DNA from 3 places in the Streptosporangium sp. H16 genome. Region 3 is predicted to be linked to each of the others. Evidence: predicted binding sites of a transcription regulator. Region 3 holds the regulator's gene; each other region holds the start of a gene.
The links. The regulator LexA, encoded in region 3, represses DNA repair genes until DNA is damaged. The targets are predictions, from matches to a motif close to TCGAACANNTGTTCGA.

Region 1 (7,832 bases), on a different contig from region 3:
GATCTGGCCGACGCCCACCAAGCCCGGCAGGTTCGCCCCGGGCCCCGGCCTGCTCAGGCACGCCGCGGCCCTGGAGACCGACCGGCCCTGGTTCGGCATCGGCGGCATCGACCTCGCCAACCTCGAAGAGGTGATGTCGTACGGCGTGCGCCGGGTCGTGGTCGTGCGGGCGATCACCGAGGCCGACGACCCCAAGGCGGCGGCCGAGGAGTTCAAGCGGAGGCTGGCCGCCCCCGCCTGAGGCCCTTCCGCCCGGCGAGGACCGCGTCCCCTGCCGGGCGGACCGGCCTGTCCGCGGACCTTTTCGCGGGCCGGCCTGTCCGCGGGCTTTTTCGCCAACCGGCCGGTTGGCGAACCCGCCGCCGGCCGGGTGTGCGTCCGGCGCGCGGTCAGGTCCGCCGGGAGGTGGCGGCCACCGCGAGGTCGGCCAGGGCCGCGCGGGCCTCGGGAAGGATCGGGGCGCCCTCCAGCGAGCCGAGGGCGTTCTCCAGGTACCCCTTGATCAGGTCCTCGCACGCCACGAGGGCCCCCGTCTCCTCGATGATCCGGCGCAGCCGGTCGACCCCCGCCTCGTCCAGGCCGGGGTCGCCCAGCGTGGTGCGCACCACCTGGGCCTGCGACTCCGAGGCCGCGGCCAGCGTGCGGGCGATGAGCATGGTCCGCTTGCCCTCGCGGAGATCGTCGCCGGCCGGTTTGCCGGTCTCGTCAGGGTCGCCGAACACGCCGAGGATGTCGTCGCGCAACTGGAAGGCGATGCCCACGGACTGCCCGTACTCCTCGCAGAGCCGGTCGATCCACGGCTCCCTGCCCCGGGCGGCCAGCACCAGGCCGAGCCGGAGCGGCTGCTCCACGGAGTACTTGCCGCTCTTGAAGAGGGCGACCCGCAGCGCGCTGTCGAAGGTGCCCTCCCCGTGCGCCTGCTCCAGCAGATCGAAGTACTGCCCGCACATCAGCTCGGTGCGCATGTCGTCGTGGACCTTCTGCGCCGCCGCCAGCGAGGCGGCCGGCAGGCCGCTGTTCCGCCACATCTCACCGGACCAGATGAGCATCAGGTTGCCCAGCAGGATGGCCGCCCCCTCGCCGAACTGCTCGGCCGAGCCGTGCCAGCCCGCATCCCTGTGCAGCCCCTCGAACCTGCGGTGCGCCGAGGGCATGCCCCGGCGCAGGTCGCTGGCGTCCATAACGTCGTCGTGCACCAGGGCGCTGGCCTGGAGCAGCTCCAGCGAGGCCGCGGCGGCGAAGAGCGCGGGATCGTCACCTCCGCCCGCGCCACGCCAGCCCCAGTAGCAGAAGGCGGGTCGTAGCCGTTTGCCGCCCGCGAGGAAGTCCTCGGCCGCCGAGATGAGCGGGGCCAGCTCCGGAGCGCTGACCTGCGGGCGCTGCCGTTCGACGAATCGCCGAAGAGAGCGGTCCACCTCGGACCGGATCGTGTCCAGCGCGGCTGCAGAAGTGATCATCGAATACCTCCAGTGTGGAGACCCTGGGCTTCAGCTCTGGGGGGGAAACGCGGTACGTTGCCGTGCGTAGCGGCAGCGTGACCAGCGGTGATGACGCACCGATCACCGTACGCATGATCGACAAGATCCTCTCCGCCGGTCCGGTGGAGAGGTGGAACGCCTGTGGAGCCGATGTAAGGCACGACACCTCCGGGTTCCTTGCGACTGGCGATGAGGCAGGAAACCCAATCTATGAAAATCGGAATCCCCCGCCTTCGACGGCGGGAGGAGGTCAGGTAATGAGATTAACGGTCCAAGAGGACATTTCGATCTAGAGGGGTGGTTGATTTGCGCGATAATTGACACAGGGCCGTTCTGCGGGTGGCGGAGATGATCTGATCGGGCACCCGGGCGGCCGGGCAAGTATCCTTGCCCCATGGCTCTGGGTCGCGCATCTGTCCTCCCCGATCGTGTCGCCACCGTCCGCGAACTCCTCGCCGCCGGTGCCCGCTCGTTCTCCTTCGAGTTCTCCCCCCCGAAGACCGACGAGGGAGAGCGTCAGCTCTGGCGCGCCGTCCGTGAGCTGGAGTCGCTGCACCCCACCTTCGTGTCCGTCACCTACGGCGCGGGCGGCAGCACCCGCGACCGCACCGTCGACATCGTCGAGCGGATCGCCCACGAGACCACGCTCACCCCGGTGGCCCACTTCACCGCCGTCAACCACTCCGTCCGCGAGCTGCGCCACCTGATCGGCCGCTTCGCGGGGGCGGGCGTGCGCAACATCCTCGCCGTGCGGGGCGACCCGCCCGGCGACGTGACGGGCGAGTGGGTGCGCCACCCCGAGGGCGTCCAGTACGCCGAGGACCTGGTCCGGCTCATCCGCCAGTCCGGCGACTTCTGCGTGGGCGTGGCCGCCTTCCCGTACAAGCACCCCAGGTCGGATTCGATCGAGTCCGACACCGAGTACTTCGTGCGCAAGTGCCGCGCGGGCGCCGACTACGCGATCACCCAGATGTTCTTCCGCGCCGAGGACTACCTGCGGCTGCGCGACCGGGTGGCGGCCGGCGGCTGTGACACGCCGATCATTCCCGGGATCATGCCCGTCACGCAGATGAGCACCATCGCCAGGTCCGAGCAGCTCTCCGGCGCGCCGTTCCCGCCGGAGGTGGCCGAGAGGTTCGCGGCCGTCGCCGACGATCCGGCCGCCGTGCGCAGCCTCGGCATCGAGCACGCCGCCGAGCTCTGCCAGACCCTGCTCGACGAGGGGGCGCCCGGCATCCACTTCATCACCTTCAACCGCTCCAGCGCGACCCGAGAGGTCTTCCAGGCCCTCGACCACACGCAGAAGGCCGCCCCGCTGCCGGTCTGACGCCGTCGCGTCCCGGCTGCCCCGCTCCCGCCGGGACGCGGCGGCCGGCGGGTGGTCCTTGTCCGGCCGGGCCCCGGTCGCCGTGGCCCGTTGTGGCCCTTCGCGGCCCGCCCGGCGCGTCCGGCCTGGCCGGGTGGCCCGGCTCCCGGGGCGGGACTCCCAGGTGCGGGACGTCCGGGGAGGGCGGCGTTCCTGCGGGGACCAGGAGCTCCGGCCGGTGGCTCAGCCGTCCAGCGGCAGGACGGTCCCGAGGATCGCGTAGCGCTCGTGCCCGCCGGGAAAGACGAACTGCGTGAGCAGGTCCACGAAGCCGATGCTCCGGTAGAGGTGCCGGGCCGCGGTGGGCTGGTCGCGGGTCGACAGCACGGCGGTGCGCTCCAGGCGGCCTGCGCACATGCCCGTGATCATCGCTCGGCCGATGCCCTTCCCCTGGTAGTCGGGGTGGACGTGGATCTCGGCGAGCTCCAGCGCGTCGCCCAGCCAGCCGCGGGCGCTGCCCTCGCCGTGTTTCTCCACGAGGGCCCGCCTGACCACGTCGTGCCACCACTGGCCGGGAACCCCGTGGAAGCCGTAGGCGATGCCCACCGGTGTGCCGTCGGCGAGCTCGGCGAACAGGCAGGTGAAGGCGGGGTGGGTGGCGTGGTTTCCCATGATGAGCCTGCGGCCGGCGATCTGGTCGGTGGGCGGGTTCATCGCCTCGGTGTAGACGTGGAGGACCGCGTCCAGCCGGAGCCTGAACTCGTCGGGTCCGATCCGTCGCAGTCCGATCACGCGTCGCACCCTAGCAGTGCGAACGTGACGCGGGTCGGCACGAGGCGAGAGTGCGGCGCCTGGTGAGGGCGGCGCTCAAGCGCCGTTGAAGGCCGTCATTCGACCTCGACGGGAACCCCGCCGGTGATGCGGACGAGCTCCTCGAAGGAGGTCGGGAAGACGGTGTGCGGATGGCCGGCGGCGGCCCAGACGACCTCGTGCTTGCCCAGCCAGGTGTCGACCAGGGTCCTGACCGGCGCGGGGTGGCCGATCGGGGCGACGCCGCCTATGGCCTGGCCGGTGGCCGCCCGTACGAAGGCGGGGTCGGCGCGCCGCACCTTCGCCACGCCGGCCGTCCTGGCGATCAGGTCGGTGTCGACCCGGTGGGCTCCGCTGGTCAGCACCAGGAGCGGCTCGCCGTCGGCGTCGAATATCAGGCTGTTGGCGATGGCGCCGACCTCGCAGCCGAGCTGCGCGGCCGCGGTGGCGGCGGTCGGGGTGGCCTCCGCGAAGACGACGATCTCGCCGGGGACGCCGTGCTCGCGCAGGACGGCGGCGACCTTCTCGATGTTCGGATGCAACTTTTCTGGCACGCGGCCACTCTAAACAGATTGACCGTTGATTGCCGCTTCATAACCGGCGGCCTGCACGGGGAACCCGTGCGCTATGGTCCCTTGACCTGATCCATAGTGATATGAGGAGTTGGTTGAAAGTGGGGGTTGGACAGCGGCAGGGAGTGGCCGCGCTGATGACGGCGGGGGCCGTGCTCCTCTCTTCCGCGGGCGTCACTCTTTTCGCGGACGCCGCCGCGGCCCGGACCTCGGCTTCCCCTGCCGTCTCGGCCGTGACGGCGACGGGGGCGAGCCCGTTCGCCGCACCGGGCAAGACGCTCAAGCTCGGCGCGAAGGGCGCCACGGTGAAGGTGCTCCAGACCCGGCTGGCCGAGCTCGGCTACGCCCCGGGCAGGATCGACGGCCGCTACGGCGGGGCGACCCTGGCGGCGGTCTGGGCCTTCCAGAAGGTCAACGGCATCACCCCGACCAGCACCGTGGCGCGCAGGACCTGGGCCGCCCTGGAGACCCCGCTGGCGCCTAAGGTGCTCGTGCCCAACGGGAAGCCGACCCGGGTGGAGGTCAACCTCGCCAAGCAGGTGATGGTCCTCTACGTCGGCGGTGTGGTGAAACTGGTCAGCCACACCTCCTCGGGCAGCGGGATCTCCTACTGCGAGACGGCTACCTGGGAGGGCAGGGCCCAGCGGTTCTGCGGCGACGCCCGCACGCCGACGGGCGACTACAAGACCACCTGGCGCAGGGACGGCTGGCACAAGTCCTACCTCGGCCAGCTCTACAACCCGATCTTCTTCAACGGGGGCATCGCCTTCCACGGCGCGCTGTCGGTGCCGCTGGCGCCCGCCTCCCACGGCTGCGTACGGCTGCCGATGCACGTGGCGGAGGTCCTTCCCGGCCTGCTCGGTACGGGAGTGCCGGTGCACGTCCGAGGCAGGTTCGTCCGGTAGGGCGGCGGAACGGGCGATCCGGCGGGCGTGACCCCGCCGGTCGTGAACCGGGGCCCCGGGAGACGACGATCTCCCGGGGCCCTTTCGCGTTTCCGCGCGCACCGATCTCCCCGAGCCCGCATGTGCCCTCACACACCCGAAGATCGAACTTTTGTTCGTCGTTTTACTTGACAGTATTAGTGATCGAATTTATGTTCGATGTGATGACACGGGGCTCGCGGCTCGTGTCCGAGGGCGGCCGATCCGGTCCACGTCGTCGGCGGAGACGATCGGGCCAGGTCAGGGCGGGCGGGGAGAGGGGAAGCTCCTCGTCCGGCCGTCCGGTGGATTTGTCGGTGGGGTCTGCGAGTGTGATACCACCGGCGAAAACGCCGGAGCCGCTTGCGACCAAGGAGGCTGAAGCACTATGACCCCTCGGCTCAGCGATTCCGGTGGGCCCCGGTTGTCCCCCACGGTGCGGGCGCACCTCTCAGACGCGCGCGACTGCCTCGAAGAGGCCGCCGCCGCCCGGACCTCCGCCGCGCGTTACGTCGCGGCCCACCTCGCCGCGCTCAGGGCGGCCGCTGCCGTCCTGGCGGCCCGTCCCCGTCCCATGGAGGGCCGCAGGAGGCGCAGGCTGCGCAGCGCCTGGGAAATGCTGCCCGAGGCCGAGCCCCGCCTGGCCGAGTGGGCACCCTACTTCGAGACGAGCGCGGCCAAGCGGGCCGCCGCCGAGGCGGGCCTGACCCGCACGGTGTCCTCGCGAGACGCCGAGGAGATCATCTCCGAGGCGGAGCGTTTCGTCACCGCCGTGGAGAAGCTGCTCGGCGTGCCGAGCCAGCCCATGCTCCCCGGCCAGGTCCCCCTAGCCGGTTAGAGCCGGAGCGGCCTCCCACCCGGGGTCGCCGCCCGGGCTCACCGGCGCCGTCCCCGTACGTCTCCGTGTCCACCGGTCCTCCCGGACGGCACGAAGACGTACGGGGACGTTTTTCGCGTCGCCTGCCCCTCGCGCCACCTGTCCCAGGCCGGTCTCCAGGCCGCCCCGGGCTCCTCACCCCGTCCGTTCGGCCGCCGCCGCCGTGGAGTTCTGGCGGGCGGCGCGGTGACGTAGCAGGAGCATGGCGGCGTCGTCGCTCAGCGGCCTGCCCACGTGGTCGAGCAGGTCGGCGCGGAGGGCGTCCAGCGAGCCCTGGGGGTCGTCGCCGTCCAGCAGGTGCGCCCGCTCCAGCAGCGGGTAGAACTCGCCGGCCCCGTCGCGTGCCTCGATGACCCCGTCGGTGTAGAAGAGCACCTGGTCGCCCGGTTCGAACGGGATGTGGTGCGGCTGCGGCTCACTGGCCTTGAGGGCGCTCATGCCCAGCGGGAGCGCCTCGTCAGGCGGGTCGGCGAACCAGATCCCGCCCTCGGCGTCGAGCACCATGGGCGCCGGATGGCCGCAGTTGATGACGGTGATGGTGGAACCGCCGCTGATCTCGGCCAGCACGGCGGTCACGAACTGCTCGCCGGACAGCTCGCGGGTCAGGGCGTTCTCCAGACGCGCCACGACGCCCTGGAGCGTCTTCTCGTCGTGGGCCGCCTCCCGGAAGGCCCCGAGCACCACGGCGGCCGTCTCCACGGCCTCCAGGCCCTTGCCCTGGACGTCCCCCACGATGATCCGCACCCCGTGCGGGGTGGTGACGACCTCGTACAGGTCGCCGCCGATCCTGGCCTCCGCCGTGGCGGAGGTGTACGAGACGGCCACGCCGATGCCCGGTCCCGCGCGGCGGGGCACCGGGCGCAGCAGCACCCGCTGGGCGGCCTCGGCCACCGAGCGCACGTCGGCGAGCTGGTGTTCGTGGCGCAGCCGCCCGGCGCTGGCCAGCACGCTGGCCATGGTGACGCCGAGGATGGCGATGAGGGTGATGTCGGTGCGGGGCATCCAGAGGATGTCGTTGTAGGCGCCGAGCGCGAAGCACAGCAGCAGGGCGACGACGCCGACCACCGTGGTGCGGGCCAGGCCGCACGCCACGCTGGCGAAGGCCGGGCCGAGGGCGAGCAGCGGCAGGAGGCCGGACGTGGGGCCCGAGCCGAAGTCGATCAGGGCCACCACGGCCATGACGACGAACGGCAGGAGTTTCAGGGTGTCCTGGGTCTTGGTGGTGCCGATCGAGGTCAGCAGCCGCAGGAAGGCATGCGTCTTGGTCGATCCCAGCGACGTCATGACGGCGCGGAGACCGCTTTTCCGGCTTGATCGAGAGTGATCGAGCCGATCATCTCCCGAGGCCATGTCCACCACATCTCGCTAAACGCATGTTTGCCTTTTCCTACCACAGTGGCGGTCAGCCCGGGGCGGGACGAAGGACACGTTCTACTGAGAGCGGGAAGCTCTGCGGGGTGGGCACGCCGGTTCCGGCGCACCCACGACCGGTCAGGGGTCGTCAGAAGGACTCGACGGCTCGGCGCGCCTCCGGGTCCAGGACGCCCCAGCTGATGAGCTCCTCGGTGAGCTCGCTGGGGGACTTGTCGTAGATCACGGCGAGGGAGCGGAGGTCCTCCTGGCGGATGGACAGCACCTTGCCGTTGTAGTCGCCACGCTGGCTCTGGATGGTGGCCGCGTAACGGGCGAGCGCGCCCGCCTTCTCCTTGGGGAGCTGGGCGAGACGCTCAAGGTCGATCACAAGCTTCGGTGTCGGGCCAAGGGGGCTCGGAGCGGCCCCTCCCGGCAGCAACTCCGAGACCGGCACCCCGTAGAAATCAGCCAGTTCGGCAAGCTTCTGCACGGTGACGGCACGGTCGCCACGCT
Region 2 (7,832 bases), on a different contig from region 3:
CGGCGCAGTCACAGGCCTTCGCCGACGCGCTCGCCGAACGCGGCGTTCCCTGCACCTACCTCACGTTCGAGGGGGAGGCCCACGGCTTCCGCCGCGCCGAGACCCGTAGCGCGGCCCTGGCCACCGAGCTCGCCTTCTACCAGCAGATCTTCCATTCCTGAGCGAGAGGCCAGGTGGACCGGCGGGTTGCCGGGCGGGCCGGCGAACCGGGCGGATCGACGTGCTCCCCGGGGTCGGCGGGTCGAGCGGGTTCCGCAAGGTCGGCGGGTTGGGCGGGTTCGGCGCGCACAGCGGGGTCGGCGGGTTGGGCCCGTTGGGCGGGGTCAGCGGGCGAACTCGGTGGCCCGCGATTCGCGGACGACCGTGATACGGATCTGGCCGGGGTAGGTGAGCTCCTCCTCGACCTGCTTGGCGACGTCGCGGGCGATCACCTGGGCCTGGATGTCGTCGACCGCGTCCGGCTTCACCATGACCCTGATCTCCCGGCCCGCCTGCATGGCGAAGACCTTCTCGACGCCCTCGTAGGAGGTGGCGATCTCCTCAAGGCGCTCCAGCCGCTTGACGTAGGCCTCCAGCGACTCGCGGCGGGCGCCGGGACGGCTGCCGCTGATCGCGTCGGCGGCCTGGGTTAGGACGGCCTCGACGGTCTTGACCTCGACCTCGTTGTGATGGGCCTCGATGGCGTGGACGACGTCCTCGTGCTCGCCGTATCGTCTGGCGATCTCGGCGCCGATGAGCGCGTGGCTGCCCTCGACCTCGTGGGTGAGGGCCTTGCCGATGTCGTGCAGGAGCGTGCAGCGCTTGAGCAGCGTCGTGTCGAGCCGCAGCTCGGCCGCCATGATGCCGGCGATGTGGGCCGACTCGATGAGGTGGCCGAGCACGTTCTGGCCGTAGGAGGTGCGGTAACGGAGCTGGCCGAGGAGGGTGACGAGCTCGGGATGCATGTCGGTGATGCCGAGTTCCACCAGGGCGTCCTCGCCCGCACGCACGCACAGCTCCTGGACCTCGGCCTTGCTGCGATCGTGGGCCTCCTCGATGCGCTGCGGATGGATGCGGCCGTCGAGGACGAGTTTCTCCAGGGTGAGCCGCGCGGTCTCGCGGCGGACCGGGTCGAAACACGACAACAACACGGCTTCCGGCGTGTCATCGATGATCAAGTTGACGCCGGTGGTCGACTCGAAGGCCCGGATGTTGCGGCCCTCGCGGCCGATGATGCGCCCCTTCATCTCGTCACCGGGCAGGTGCAGGACGCTCACCACGGACTCGGCGGTCTGCTCGGTGGCGACCCGCTGGACCGCCAACGTGACGATTTTGGTGGCGCGCTTCTCGCCCTCCTTGCGTGCCTCTCCCTCGATCTCCCTGATGATCAGCGCGGCCTCGCGCTTCGCCTGGTTCTCGATCTCCCTGACCAGCTCGGCCCTGGCCTGGTCGCTGGTGAACCCGGACACCCGTTCCAGGATGGTCTTGCGCTCCTCGGCGACCCGTTCGAGATCCTCGCGACGGTCGGCCAGCTCGGTCTCCGTCTCGGCGAGCTTGCGGGCCCGGTCGGCCTGGCGCCTGGCCTCCTCGTCGAGACGCTGCTCGCGCTCCGCGAGCCGGTTCTCCCTGCGTTCGAGGTCGGACCGGAGCTCCTTGAGCTCGTACTTCAGGATCTTGCCCTCGGCCTCGGCCTCCTTGCGCATCTCGGCCGCCGCCTCGATCGCCGCCTCCGACTTGCGCAGCAGCTCTCCGGCGTCGTCCTGGGCCTTCGCCCGGATGTCGGCGGCCTCGCGCCTGGCCTCCTCCAGGTGGGCCTGAACCTCGGCCTCCTGCTCAGGCGTGGGACCCTTCGGGCCCCCGGCTCCGCCGACACGACGCAGCAACACGACCAGCACGGCTGTCATCACGGCGAGAGCCATAACCGCCACTGTCAACATGACGACCACGACCGGATCCATGCGCGCCTCACCTTCCTCGCGTCGCAAATATCAGGCACACGAGGGGTCACACGCACGGCACGGAAAGCTCAAGAGACGGCACCGTCGGGACAGAAGTGAACCCAGAGGGGATCACCCACCGGCTGTTCCCGCCGGTCCGTCGTCCCGTCCTCATCCGCCAAGCCTGCTTGTCCGTATTACACCGCTATGACAATCCGCACTGCGCGGAGTAACTCCTCACTGTCGTTGAGATTAAGCGTCAGAGAGGTAACGAGCAAGCAAAGACCCGCTGTCAAAGCTGCTTTGGACTAGTCGAGTGGATAGCCCTGATCCTCCGCGAATGGCGATGTTTCCGCCCCTTCGTCCTCCAGCACTTCACGGATTACGCGAAATGCCAGGCCGGGGCCGTATCCCTTGCGGGCGAGCATGCCGGCAAGCCTGCGGGTCCTGACCGCGGGCTCCAGACCCCGGGTCGAGGAGAGTTTGCGCCGCACGAGGCGACGAGCGGTCTCCGCCTCCTCCTCGGGATCGAGCCGATCCACCGCTTCCTTCACGGTCTCCTCGTCCACCCCTCGGTGGCGGAGCTCCGAGGCGAGTGCCTTTCTGGCGAGACCCCGCCCGGCGTGACGCGAGCTCACCCATGCCGCGGCGAACGCCTCGTCGTCGATGAGCCCGACCTCGGAGAAGCGCTCCAGCACGGCGTCCGCCGCCTCCTGGGGCACCTCGCGCTTGCGCAGCGCCTCCGCGAGCTGGGCCCGGGTGCGCGGCGCCATGGTCAGCAGCCGCAGGCAGATGCCCCGGGCGACCGCCTGCGGATCGGATCCGGCCCCCCGGCTCGCCCGAGACCCCTCGGCCGGCCCGTCGGACCCGTCACGTCCACCGGACCCGTCACGCCCACCGAACCTGCCGCGTCCGCCGGACCTGCCGGATCTGTCAATTCCGTCAGGTCCGCCAGGTCCGTCGAATCCGTCGGATCGGTCGGGAAGAAAGCCCGGGGTAGCGCTCCCGGACCGCCGCCCACGCCGTGAGGCACGCTTTTTCCGGCCTCGCGGCCCGTCACTCGCCGGGTCCGCGGCTTCTTCGCGAAAGCCTCCCTCCGAGGCGGACGAACCGTGGTCATGGTCGCGCCCGCGCCGGCCCTGTGAACCCGCCCGAGGCTCGTCGGGCCAGGCTCCCCAGTCTCTCGGCCCGGCCTCGCCGGCCGGACCGGAGTCAGGTCCCGTGGTCATCGATCAGCCCGGATTCAGGCGTCACCCGGCTTGGGGGCGGCGGCCTTGGAACCGCGACCGGACGCGGCGGGAGCCGAAGCGGCACCGGACGCGCGACCGGACGCGGCGGCCGGGGCCGAAGCCGCGGGGACGGGCGACGGGACGGCCGGGCTGTCGACGCGCGGGCCGACGCCGAGCTTCTCCTTGATCTTCTTCTCGATCTCGTTCGCCATGTCCGGGTGGCTCTTGAGGAAGTTTCGCGCGTTCTCCTTGCCCTGACCGAGCTGGTCACCCTCGTAGGTGTACCAGGCGCCGGACTTGCGGACGAAGCCGTGCTCGACACCCATGTCGATCAGGCCACCCTCGCGGGAGATGCCGACGCCGTAGAGGATGTCGAAGTCGGCCACGCGGAAGGGCGGGGCCATCTTGTTCTTGACGACCTTCACCCGGGTGCGGTTGCCGACCGCCTCGGTGCCGTCCTTCAGCGTCTCGATGCGGCGGATGTCGAGGCGGACCGAGGCGTAGAACTTCAGCGCCTTTCCACCGGTCGTGGTCTCGGGCGAGCCGAACATGACGCCGATCTTCTCACGGAGCTGGTTGATGAAGATCGCGGTGGTGCCGGTGTTGTTGAGCGCGCCGGCGACCTTGCGCAGCGCCTGGGACATCAGACGGGCCTGGAGGCCGACGTGGCTGTCGCCCATCTCGCCCTCGATCTCGGCCTTGGGCACCAGGGCCGCGACCGAGTCGATGACCAGCAGGTCGACGGCACCGGACCGGATCAGCATGTCGGCGATCTCCAGCGCCTGCTCACCGGTGTCGGGCTGGGAGACGAGCAGCGCGTCGGTGTCGACGCCCAGCTTCTGGGCGTACTCCGGGTCAAGCGCGTGCTCGGCGTCGATGAACGCGGCGATGCCGCCACCACGCTGGGCGTTGGCCACCGCGTGCAGGGCGACCGTGGTCTTGCCCGAGGACTCGGGACCGTAGACCTCGACGATGCGGCCGCGCGGGAAGCCGCCGATGCCGAGGGCCACGTCGAGCGCGATGGAGCCGGTGGGGACCACCTCGATGGGCGCCCGGGTCTCGTCGCCCAGGCGCATGATCGAGCCCTTGCCGAACTGCCGCTCGATCTGAGCGAGTGCGGTCTCAAGCGCCTTCTCGCGGTCGTTAGCTGCCATGGGAGCCCCCTGAAGGGTCGCGGGTTGGATCGGTTGCCAGAAAGCTACGGGGTGCCGCCGACAATTTCGGGAGGGCACGCCAAGAGTGTTGGCTTGTTCAATATAGCCGAACGACTGTTCGATCGCCGCCCGTTGGCACCATACGTTGCGGGAGTCACGAACCGCCGCGGAGTCCCCCCGCGCACGACCAGACACGGCCGGGCAGGCCGGCGGGCCATGGCTTCGGGAGGTGCGGACCCCATCCGGAAGGCGACATTTCCAAGAATTGCCCAGGACCTGTTGTCACCGGGTTGACCTGGAGTGATCCTGAGGGGAAACGACCCGAGGTGCCCGACGTGCCCAACACGTTCACGCAGCAACGTCTAGCCCATCTCGATTCCCTCGCCGCCGAGCTGCGACAACGAGGGCTGGCGAGCCGCACCCTCGGAGGCGCCGCGCCGGTGCTGTGGGTGTGGCATCCGGACAGCCGTCGGCAGACCATCGTCTTCGCCACCCCGGTCAGGGACGGCTGGCTGTTTCTGTGGGCACCGGACGGTGAGGAGAGCGCCGACGATCCCGCGCGGGCGGCCGATTCGGTGGAGAAGCTCCTCGGCCCGCTCACGGAACCGTCCTGAGCGGCCCTTCACGCTCTCCGGCTCTCCGCTCACCCGGCCGCATGCTCTCCGGCCCGCTTACCGGGCCGCGTGCTTACCGGCTCTCAGCGGAGCCTGGGCGCGACGTCGGTCACCCCGCACACGGCGTGCCAGACCTCCTTGGCGCCGACTCCCTCGGCCAGCGCCTGGATCACGGTCCGGCCGCCGAGATCGGCGATGACGTAGTCGCGGGCCCACGACTCGGCGTACTGGTCGCCGAAGTGTGACTTCATCCGCTTCCAGAAATCCGATAGGCGCATGCCCCAAGTATGGACGCCCACCGGCGTGCCGCGATCCACCCCGGCGCGCCGCCGGACCGCGAGGCGCCCGCGTCCCGCTCTCCCGGCCACCGCCGGACGGGGGCGAGCCGGAGACGGAGCGGACGAGACGGGACGGGACGGGGACGGGCGGGAGGAGCGTCCCAGGCGAGGACGAGGGGAAAGGCGTGGGCGGCCGGAGGCGGGAGAGGGGTCGTCAGAGCACGCGGGAGCCGTACATCTCGCCGAGGGGGTCGGCGAGCAGTTCCAGGCGGGCCCCGTCGGGGTCGGCGAAGTAGATCGACGCGCCGCTCTCGACCTGGTGCGGAACGCCCGCCGCCTCCAGCTTGCCCCGCAGGCGCTCCCACGTGGAGGGATCGACGGAGATGGCGACGTGGTGGAGCCCGCCGAGGACCTCCTTGTAGGGGCCGAGGTCCAGGCCGGGGAAGTCGAAGAAGGCGAGCAGGTTGCCGTTGCCGATGTCGAAGAAGAAGTGGTTCGACCCCCGGTAGTCGCGGTTCTCGAAGATCTCCGTCAGCGGGAACTCCAGAAGGTCCTGGTAGAACGCGATCGTCGTCTCGACGTCGGAGGAGATCAGCGCGAAGTGGTGCAGCCCCCTCGCGCTGCTCGGCGGGCGGTGCGGCCTGAGGTGCTCCGCCTTGATCCGCTCGCGTGTCGCCTCGATGGCCTGATGGTCGATGCTCACCTTTAGCTCACCACTCAATACGTCGTGTGTTCGTCAAAGCCATGTCCTCGACGGCAGGGAGCCAACCTATCCCGGACGTCACGTCATGGTGGCGAATGGTCACCGTCCCGGCGAACGCCGCGGATCCGGCCTCCCGTGGGGCGCCCGCAGCACCGACGAACCGTGCGTCCGCAGGTGATGCGCGGGCCACCTGCTCCCGTCCGCCGCCCGGTCGCCGGGCGGGCGGTGACGGGTTCTGTCGGTGGGGCCGTGCAGTATGGGCGGTGAGCCGGTCGGTCGTCCGGACCGGGAGCTAGGGGGCGGCGATGAGCGAGACGGCGAGCGCGGGCGGGGCGCTCGATCACTTCACCCGGATGACCAGAGACTGGTTCACCGGGGCGTTCGCCGCGCCGACCGCCGCGCAGGAGGGGGCGTGGGCGGCGATCGCGCGGGGCGACAACACGCTGGTGGTCGCACCCACCGGATCCGGCAAGACGCTGGCCGCCTTCCTGTGGTCGCTCGACCGGCTCGCCTCCTCCGCTCCCGGCTCCCCCCTGGACGCCGGATCCTCCGATACGGACCTGACGGCCGGTACGGGTGGCACCGGTGATACGGCCGGTACGAGCGCCCGGGGCGGGCGAGGGCGTTCGCGGGGGGACCGGGGGGACGACGAGCCGGTGAGGCGGTGCCGGGTCCTGTACGTCTCGCCGCTCAAGGCCCTGGCGGTCGACGTCGAGCGCAACCTCCGGGCGCCACTGGCCGGGCTGAGGCAGACCGCGCGGCGGCTCGGGCTCCCGGTGCCGGAGATCTCGGTGGCGATCCGGTCGGGTGACACCGCCCCCGAGGAGCGGCGGCGGTTCGCGACCCGGCCCTCCGACATCCTGATCACCACCCCCGAGTCGCTGTTCCTGCTGCTCACCAGCCAGGCCCGCGAGGCGTTGCGCGGCGTGGAGACGGTCATCGTCGACGAGGTGCACGCGGTGGCGGCCACCAAGCGCGGCGCGCACCTGGCCCTCTGCCTGGAGCGGCTCGACACCCTCCTGCCCCGGCCCGCCCAGCGGATCGGCCTGTCGGCGACCGTCCGGCCGGTGAGCGAGGTGGCCGCCTTCCTGGGCGGATCGCGCCCGGCGACCGTGGTCCAGCCGCCCTCCGACAAGGAGATCGAGGTCGAGGTGGTCGTCCCGATCGAGGACATGACCGAGCTCGACACGCCTCCTGCCCCGCCCGCCCCCGACGACGACCGCTGGCTGACCGAGACCCCGGCCAGGCGGTCGATCTGGCCGCACGTGGAGGAGCGGCTGTTCGAGCTGATCGGAGGCCACAGCTCCACGATCGTGTTCGCCAACTCCCGGCGACTGGCCGAGAGGCTGTGCACCCGCCTCAACGAGCTGGCGTGGGAGCGGAGGGAGACCGGCGAGGAGCCGGTCGGGCAGGAGGCGGGGGCGGGGGCGGAGCCGGTGCACTGGGCCGAGGGGTTCCCCGTCCCCCCGGCCTCCCTCTCCACCCCGGCGGCGATGATGGCGCAGGCCGGCGCGGCCAAGGGGGTCGTCCCGGAGATCGTGCGGGCCCACCACGGTTCGGTGTCGAAGGAGGAGCGCTCCCAGATCGAGGAGGCGCTCAAGTCCGGGCGGCTGCCCGCCGTGGTCGCGACCTCCAGCCTGGAGCTCGGCATCGACATGGGCGCGGTCGACCTGGTGGCCTGCGTCGGGGCGCCGCCGAGCGTGGCGAGCGGCCTGCAGCGGATCGGCCGGGCCGGGCACCAGGTGGGAGCGGTCTCACGTGGTGTGATCTTCCCCAAGTACCGGGGGGACCTGGTCCAGACGGCCGTGGTGGCCGAGCGGATGAGGAGCGGGGAGATCGAGGACCTGCGCTACCCGCGCAACCCGCTCGACGTGCTCGCCCAGCAGATCGTGGCGATGACCGCGCTGGACGAGTGGACGGTGGACGAGCTGGAGGAGG
Region 3 (7,832 bases):
GCGCACGGAGTTGTTGGCGTTCTGGTACTGGACGGAGACGATGTCCTTGCCGCCCAGGTCCATGTCGAACCCGGCGTCGCGGAGGGCGCGGATCTTGTCCTCCTCGCGCGCCTTGGTCTCGACGAACTCCTCGATGTCGGGGTGGTCGACGTCGAGGACGACCATCTTGGCGGCGCGGCGGGTGGCGCCCCCGGACTTGATGGTGCCCGCGGAGGCGTCGGCGCCGCGCATGAAGGAGACCGGGCCGCTGGCGGTGCCGCCGCTGGAGAGCAGTTCCTTGGAGGAACGGATCCGGGAGAGGTTGACGCCGGAGCCCGAACCTCCCTTGAAGATCACGCCCTCTTCCTTGTACCAGTCGAGGATCGACTCCATCTGGTCGTCGACGGCCAGGATGAAGCAGGCGCTGACCTGCTGCGGCGACGCGGTGCCGACGTTGAACCAGACGGGCGAGTTGAAGCTGAAGACCTGGTTGACCAGAGCGTGCTTGAGCTCGTGGTCGAAGATCTCGGCGTCCTCGTCGGTGGCGAAGTAGCCGTGCTCGACCGCCGTACGCGTGTAGACGCCCACCACCCGGTCGACCAGCTGCTTGAGGCTCCACTCCCGCTGCGGGGTGCCGACCGCGCCGCGGAAGTACTTGGTGGTCACGATGTTGGCGGCGTTGACCGACCACGACTGGGGGAACTCGACGCCGCGCTGCTCGAAGTTGATCGAGCCGTCGCGCCAGTTGGTCATGACGACGTCGCGGCGCTCCCAGGTCAGCTCGTCATAGGGATGCACGCCTGGCGTGGTGAAGATGCGCTTCATCTTCAGGCCCTTGCGAGGCCTCTTGCCCCCACGTGTCACCGCGCCGACAGTCTCCGTCATGACTTCCCCCTCCTGGGGCTCCGTAGAACCCTCGAATCGGACCACACCAACGCGCCGCCTCACCCCCGGCGCCCGGGGTCTGCATCAGTCCTGCTCGGTGGAGCGCTCCGCCCGGAGCCGCTCGATCTCCGCCTCGAAGTCGGCCAGGGTCTCGAACCCCCGGTAGACGGAGGCGAACCGCAGGTAAGCCACCTCGTCCAGCTCGCGGAGCGGGCCCAGGATGGCCAGCCCGACCTCGTGGGCCGCGATCTCGGCGCACCCGGTGGCCCGGATGCTCTCCTCGACCCGCTGGCCCAGCTGCGCCAGGGAGTCCTCGCTGACGGACCGCCCCTGGCAGGCCCGCCGGACCCCGGCGATCACCTTGTCCCTGAAGAACGGCTCCGTCACACCGCTGCGCTTGCTCACCATGAGCAGGACGGTCTCCTGCGTGGTGAACCTGCGCCCGCATTCGGAGCATGTGCGCCTGCGGCGGATGGCCCCACCGTCCTCGGTGGCCCGGCTGTCGATGACTCGCGTGTCGAGATGGCGACAGAACGGACAATGCACGCGTGTCGCCTCCTTGACTACCGAAGCGGCCGACCCACTTCACCTACCCACCACGCGCACGCCCAGACGCTCGCGCACACACCTTCGAATAGTCGAGGCGCGGTAATGGAAACACAATCTGTGGTGAAGGGTTGCGATGCAGCCACTAGATGTTGTGGTCCAACCGTAGAAGTGCGCGACCATGAACGCAAGTTGAAACGACCTTGCCGGACGAAGTCGCTGATCAGCCGTCACATTCCGGCGTGTCGCCACCCGGGCGAGACCCCTCTCGTCCCGGGCACCCCTTCCCTCACACACGCCCCGGGCGATCTGTCAGGCGAGACGCCCCGCACTCCCTCTCCCCGCCCGCCGACCGCCCTCTCGGACCCCTCCCCCACGTACGCCGCCACCCCTCCCCCACCTCGGGAGTCCCGCCTCGAGTGCCCGCCTCGGGGGACAGGCCCTCCCGGGTCTCAGCGGACGAGGCCCTCGGGGAGATAGAGCCGGGTCCCGGGCCGGACCGTCGAGCCGGACAGCCCGTTGAGGTCCATGACACGGCGGACCATGGGGCCGGCGTCGGCCTCCTCCGTCAACGCGTCCGCGATCTCCCACAGCGTGTCGCCCGCGTGCACCGTGATCCGGGGAAGGCCCTCGAGGTCCGGCCGCCCGCCCGCCGAGGCCATGTCGATGCGCCCGCCGATCCAGAGCACCCCCAGGGTGAGGAGCGCGAGCACCGTCACCGCCACAATCCTTCCACGCCTGGTGAGCCGGAGTGGCCGTCGGACGGGCGCCGGACGGGCGACGCCGGAACGGCGGGCCCGCACCACGGGCGCCACCGCCGATCCCGGCGCCCTCCTCGGCCCGGATCCGCCCCCGAGCCCTCGCTCCGGCTCACGGCCAGGCCTCCGGCCCGGCTCGCGACCGGGTCGCCGTCTCCGCTCACGCCCGGACGGCCGCCCGGACTCCGGGCCGGACCCCTGCCCGGATTCGCGCCCGGACGCCCGCTCGGACACCCACTCGGACCCCTGCCTGGACTCCCGCCCGGATCCCGTCTCGGACCTTCGCTCGGCCTCCGGCTCCAGCTCCGGCCGCGGGGGCGGCACGAGCCGCAGGCGCGGCGCCTCCGGTGATCGCCGCGCCGCCCGGGATGCCGTCGCGGTCCTGGATCGCGGTGTCGTCGTGGTCGGTTTCATGGTGACCCCCATCCCCTCGACCTGGCCGAACATATGTCGAAGAAAGATCGGCGAATCGAACACGATGTCGATCGAACTCCCGTACGATGTTGTACACCACGGCGTCGCCGATTTCGAGGACATTCGAACAATTGTTTGAATATGATCTTCGGCCGAGGTATGGTCGCTGTGTGCGACGCGTTAAATACAGACCGGGAGGCGAGGAGTTCGTATGAGCCAGCACAAAGAGAACGGTTCGGCCGCCAGCGACCTGGCAGTGCGAAGGCGTGACTCCCTTGGCCTCACCCCCAGGCAGCGGAAGATCCTTGAGGTGATCCGCGATTCCGTGCAGCAGCGCGGCTACCCGCCGTCCATGCGGGAGATCGGTGAGGCGGTGCAGCTCACCAGCACCTCCAGCGTGTCGCACCAGCTGACGGCTTTGCAGCGCAAGGGCTACCTGCGGCGTGATCCGCACCGCCCCCGCGCCCTGGAGGTCCGCCTTCCCGGCGAGCCCGTGCTGTGGGTGGACCCCGACTCCGGCGAGGACGAGGCCCCGGTCAGCCGCCCGACCGCCGCCTACGTCCCCCTGGTGGGCCGGATCGCCGCCGGTGGTCCCATCCTCGCCGAGGAGAGCATCGAGGACGTCTTCGCCCTGCCCAAGCAGCTTGTCGGCGAGGGCACCCTCTTCCTCCTCCAGGTGACCGGTGACTCGATGATCGAGGCCGCCATCGCCAACGGTGACTGGGTGGTCGTACGCCAGCAGCCGGTCGCCGACAACGGCGACGTGGTCGCGGCGATGATCGACGGCGAGGCCACGGTCAAGACCTTCAAGCGCAGAGACGGCCATGTCTGGCTGGTCCCGCACAACCCCAACTACGACCCGATCCCGGGTGACGAGGCCACCGTGCTCGGCAAGGTCGTGGCGGTCCTCCGCAAGCTCTGACGCGACCGCGAGCTCTGACGCGAGCGTCCCGGGGCGAGCTCCGGACCGTTCTTCTCCGCGCCTGCTGAGCGAGCTTCGAAACACGTCGTTCCGACGCGAGTTCCACACCACGCGCCTCCGGCCTCCGCGCGACACGCCGGAGGGCGCGCGACACGCCGGAGGGGTGGTGTCCCGATGTCGGGACACCACCCCTCCGGCGTTCTCAGAGCTTCCCCGGCCGTCTAGGGAACGATGTTGACCAGCTTGGGCGCGCGGACGATCACCTTTCGCGGCGCTCCGGGCAGGAAGGACCGGACCTTCTCCGACGCCAGGGCCAGCGCCTCCAGGTCCGCCTCGGAGATCTCCGGGGAGACCTCCAGCCGGTCGCGCACCTTGCCCGCGACCTGGACGACGCAGGTGACCGACTCCTGGACCAGCAGTGCCGGGTCGGCGACCGGCCAGCCAGCGGTGGCGACCGAGGCGGAGTGTCCCAGCCGCTCCCAGCCCTCCTCCGCCGCGTACGGCGCGACCAGGGACAGCATGACCGCCAGGGTCTCGGCGGCCTCCCTGACCGCAGGGTCGGCGGCGCCGGGCCCGGAGTCGATGGCCTTGCGGGCCGCGCTCGTCAGCTCCATCATGCGGGCCACCGCGACGTTGAAGCGGTGGGAGTCGACCAGCTTGGTGACCTCGTCGATGGTGTGGTGGACGACCTTGCGCAGGTTCAGGTCTCCGGCGGTGACGTCCACCCCGGGCGCCGAGGCCGCGCCGGCCTCGGCCATCACCCGGAACGCGCGGGCCAGGAACTTCTGCGACGCCGCCGGGGAGACGTCGGCCCAGTCGATGTCCTCCTCGGGCGGTCCGGCGAAGACGACGGTCAGCCTGACCGCGTCGACACCGTAGGCGTCGATCTGCTGGCCCAGGTCGACGCCGTTGCCCAGCGACTTGGACATCGCCTTGCCCTGGTTGATGACCTGCCCCTGGTTCAGCAGGCGGGTGAAGGGCTCGACAAAGTCGATCATCCCCATGTCGTGCAGGACCTTGGTGAAGAACCTGGCGTACAGCAGGTGCAGCACGGCGTGCTCGACGCCGCCGATGTACTGGTCGATCGGCCCCCACCTGCGGACGCGCTCGACGTCGAACGGGCCGTCCTCGTACGCCGGGTCGACGTAGCGCAGGAAGTACCACGAGGAGTCGACGAAGGTGTCCATCGTGTCGGTGTCGCGCTTGGCCGGGCCGCCGCACTTGGGACAGGAGACGTTCACCCAGTCCTCGGCCGAGGCCAGCGGCGAGACGCCCTTGGGTGCCAGGGCCTCGCCGCGCATGTCGGGCAGGGTGACGGGCAACTGGTCGTCGGGGACGGGGACCTCGCCGCAGTCGGCGCAGTGGATGATCGGGATCGGGCAGCCCCAGAAGCGCTGGCGGGACAGCAGCCAGTCGCGCAGCCGGAAGTTGACCGTGAACCGTCCGGTGCCCCGCTCGCTCAGCACCTCAATGATCTTCCGGATCGCCTCGGTCTTGGCCAGGCCGTCCAGCGGGCCGGAGTTGACCATCGCGCCGTCACCGGAGGTGGCGACGCCGGTCTCGCCCGGATCGGCCAGGCCGGTGTGCACGACCACCCGTACCGGCAGGTCGAAGGCGCGGGCGAAGTCCAGGTCGCGCTGGTCGTGCGCGGGCACGGCCATGATGGCGCCGTGGCCGTAGTCGGACAGCACGTAGTCGGCCGCCCAGACCGGCATGCGCTCGCCGTTGACCGGGTTGATGGCGTACCGGCCCAGGAAGACGCCGGTCTTCTCCTTCTCCGTGGACAGCCGGTCGATGTCGGACAGCTTGGAGACCTCGACCCGGTAGGCCTCGAACGCCTCGCGCCGGTCGTCGGTGACGATCTCCTCGGCCAGCGGCGCGTCCGGGGCGACCACGAAGAAGGTGGCGCCGTACAGGGTGTCGGGACGGGTGGTGTAGACGGTGACCGGCTCGTCGCGGCCCTCGATCACGAAGTTGACGTCGGCGCCCTCGGACCGGCCGATCCAGTTGCGCTGCATGGTCAGCACCCGCTCGGACCAGCCGCCCTCCAGCAGGGCCATGTCGTCCAGCAGCCGGTCGGCGTAATCAGTGATCTTGAAATACCACTGGGTCAGCTCGCGGCGGACGACCTCGGCGCCGCAGCGCTCGCACTTGCCGTCCTTGACCTGCTCGTTGGCCAGCACGGTCTGGTCGTTCGGGCACCAGTTGACCAGGCCGCCCTTGCGGTAGGCCAGGCCGCGCTCGAAGAAGCGGTTGAACAGCCACTGAGTCCACTTGTAGTACGAGGTGTCGCTGGTGTGCAGGCGGCGGGACCAGTCGAAGGAGATCGCGTAGCGCCGGTAGGAGTTGGCCTGGGTCTCGATGTTGGCGTAGGTCCACTCCGCCGGGTGCGCGTCGTGCTTGATCGCGGCGTTCTCGGCGGGCAGGCCGAAGGAGTCCCAGCCGACGGGGTGCAGCACGTTGTAGCCGCGCTGGACCCAGTAGCGGGAGATGACGTCGCCCAGGGCGAACACCTCGGCGTGTCCCATGTGCAGGTCGCCCGAGGGGTAGGAGAACATGTCGAGCATGTAGCGCCGCTCACGCGGGTCGGCGGGGTCGTCGGAGGCCCGGAAGGGGTCCAGTTCCTCCCACCTGCGCTGCCACTTGACCTGCAGGGCCTGCGGGTCATAGTGCTGCTCGTCGCTCTGCATGTCGGCTCGCTCGCTCACGTCGGTTTCCTCGGGGTGTGTCTGCGTGGATGGTCTGACCCGTCCGGCCCAATGCAAAAACCCCCCGCTCACGCGGAGGGCAGCCGCATCGGCAGGGCACTCAGGGACGGGAAAGCCGATGCGGCCCGATAAGCAGGGTCGCGGCACGCATAGACCAAGACTATCGCAGCCCGCAAGGCGTATTCATGGCCAGGGAAAACAGGGCCGATCGCGGCAAGCGGGGGACAGGATCCGGCCAGGTCGGCAGAATGGGGTTCCCGTACTCGCGGGTCAACGAGACCCGATGGCTATGCGCCTGTTGTGACCTCGTATGTCTCTCACGTTTACTCTTCTAACCGTGGCACATTCAGCAGAGCCGGGGCAGGGCCCGGATCCGATGGAGGTCGGCCTGCCGATGCAGGATCCACCGACCGACCCCACCGGACTCCAGTTCAGGGGGGCGTTCTCCGGTTTCCCTGCGAGCCCCCCCGTCTCACGTGAGACCATGCCCAATACGCCTAATTCGGGCACCCGCGCGGGAGGTAAGGAAAGCATGGCCTCGGAGCAGTCCAGCCAGTCCCACCTGCCTTCGGCATGGCCGGAGGCTGCCGAGCCGTCGCCCCCGTGGACGAACGACCCCCTCGGTACCGGCCCTCGGCTCCCTCGCCCGCAGGACGAGTCACAGGGCGGCAACGGCTCCTCGTGGCAGACCTCACCCGGCGGCGAGGGGCAGCGTCCCGCCGCCTCCCCGGCGGATTCTCCCGGCGGCCGGCCTCAGAGCCCCCCGCCCCACGACGACGGCCGCACACAGCGCCCGCAGGCCGACGGCTGGGCACAGGCGACCAGCCCCCAGGACAACGGCTGGGCACAGGCGTCGAACCCCCGGAGCGACAGCTGGTCGGAGGCTTTCAGCCCGCGCAACGACGGCTGGGCGCAGGCGACCGCCCCCCAGGGTGACGGCTGGTCTCAGGCCTCCGGTCCGCAGGGATCAGGCACGCAGGGATCAAACGCTCAAGGTGACGGCTGGGCGCAGGCCTCCGGCCCGCAGGGCGCCGACGGCTCGCACCAGACCTCCCCCGGCAACGGATGGCCGCAATCCACCTCCGCGCAGGACGGCTGGGCGCAGGCCTCGGGTCCGCAGGCCGACGGCGACGGCCACCCGTCCTCCCCGAACAACGGATGGCCGCAGTCCACGCCGCCACAGGACCGCAACGCCCAGCCCACCTCCGCCCTCCAGACCGGCTCTTCCAACGGCTGGGCGCAGGCCGGCGTACCGACCAACGACGGCCGTACGCAGAGCCCGCAGGCCGACGGCTGGGCACAGGCGACCAGCCCGCAGAACAACGGCTGGGCACAGGCGACCAGCCCGCAGGGGGACGGCTGGGCACAGGCGACCAGCCCGCAGGGGGACGCGCGCCGCCAGGGTTCCGGTGCACCGGCGGGCGAGACGTGGCAGGCCACCGCGCCAGGAACCGACGCCCCCGCCTGGCCTCCGGCACAGCCGACGGAGAACGGTGGGTGGCCGTCCTCACCTGCGCCGGCGGAGAACGCCCCCTGGCCACCCGCGGCCCCGGCGGGCGGTGGCGCGTGGCCTCCGGTCCCCTCCTCGGGGAACGCGGGTCCCGCCGAGGCGCAGACCTC

Region 1: ACTOQ2_RS01295 (SAV_6107 family HEPN domain-containing protein) is a predicted target of LexA. The motif match lies at 5,215-5,230, and genes of this name have one in related genera.
Region 2: recA (recombinase RecA) is a predicted target of LexA. The motif match lies at 4,406-4,421, and genes of this name have one in related genera.

The regions. Positions count from the first base shown of each region.
Region 1 covers NZ_JBPXMD010000001.1:279,815-287,646, forward strand. Annotated here, with positions in the region: gene thiE (thiamine phosphate synthase) at 1-241, shown strand, start outside; gene ACTOQ2_RS01270 (polyprenyl synthetase family protein) at 390-1,457, opposite strand; gene metF (methylenetetrahydrofolate reductase [NAD(P)H]) at 1,873-2,805, shown strand; gene ACTOQ2_RS01280 (GNAT family N-acetyltransferase) at 3,028-3,576, opposite strand; gene ACTOQ2_RS01285 (YbaK/EbsC family protein) at 3,672-4,148, opposite strand; gene ACTOQ2_RS01290 (L,D-transpeptidase family protein) at 4,268-5,071, shown strand; gene ACTOQ2_RS01295 (SAV_6107 family HEPN domain-containing protein) at 5,478-5,927, shown strand; gene ACTOQ2_RS01300 (PP2C family protein-serine/threonine phosphatase) at 6,102-7,250, opposite strand; gene bldD (transcriptional regulator BldD) at 7,468-7,832, opposite strand, start outside.
Region 2 covers NZ_JBPXMD010000005.1:268,421-276,252, reverse strand. Annotated here, with positions in the region: gene ACTOQ2_RS11195 (prolyl oligopeptidase family serine peptidase) at 1-161, shown strand, start outside; gene rny (ribonuclease Y) at 324-1,937, opposite strand; gene recX (recombination regulator RecX) at 2,225-3,145, opposite strand; gene recA (recombinase RecA) at 3,160-4,299, opposite strand; gene ACTOQ2_RS11175 (hypothetical protein) at 4,635-4,913, shown strand; gene ACTOQ2_RS11170 (DUF3046 domain-containing protein) at 4,997-5,191, opposite strand; gene ACTOQ2_RS11165 (VOC family protein) at 5,406-5,894, opposite strand; gene ACTOQ2_RS11160 (ATP-dependent helicase) at 6,200-7,832, shown strand, end outside.
Region 3 covers NZ_JBPXMD010000013.1:128,215-136,046, reverse strand. Annotated here, with positions in the region: gene ACTOQ2_RS22705 (vitamin B12-dependent ribonucleotide reductase) at 1-864, opposite strand, end outside; gene nrdR (transcriptional regulator NrdR) at 949-1,410, opposite strand; gene ACTOQ2_RS22695 (LysM peptidoglycan-binding domain-containing protein) at 1,863-2,129, opposite strand; gene lexA (transcriptional repressor LexA) at 2,794-3,504, shown strand; gene leuS (leucine--tRNA ligase) at 3,726-6,194, opposite strand; gene ACTOQ2_RS22680 (hypothetical protein) at 6,745-7,832, shown strand, end outside.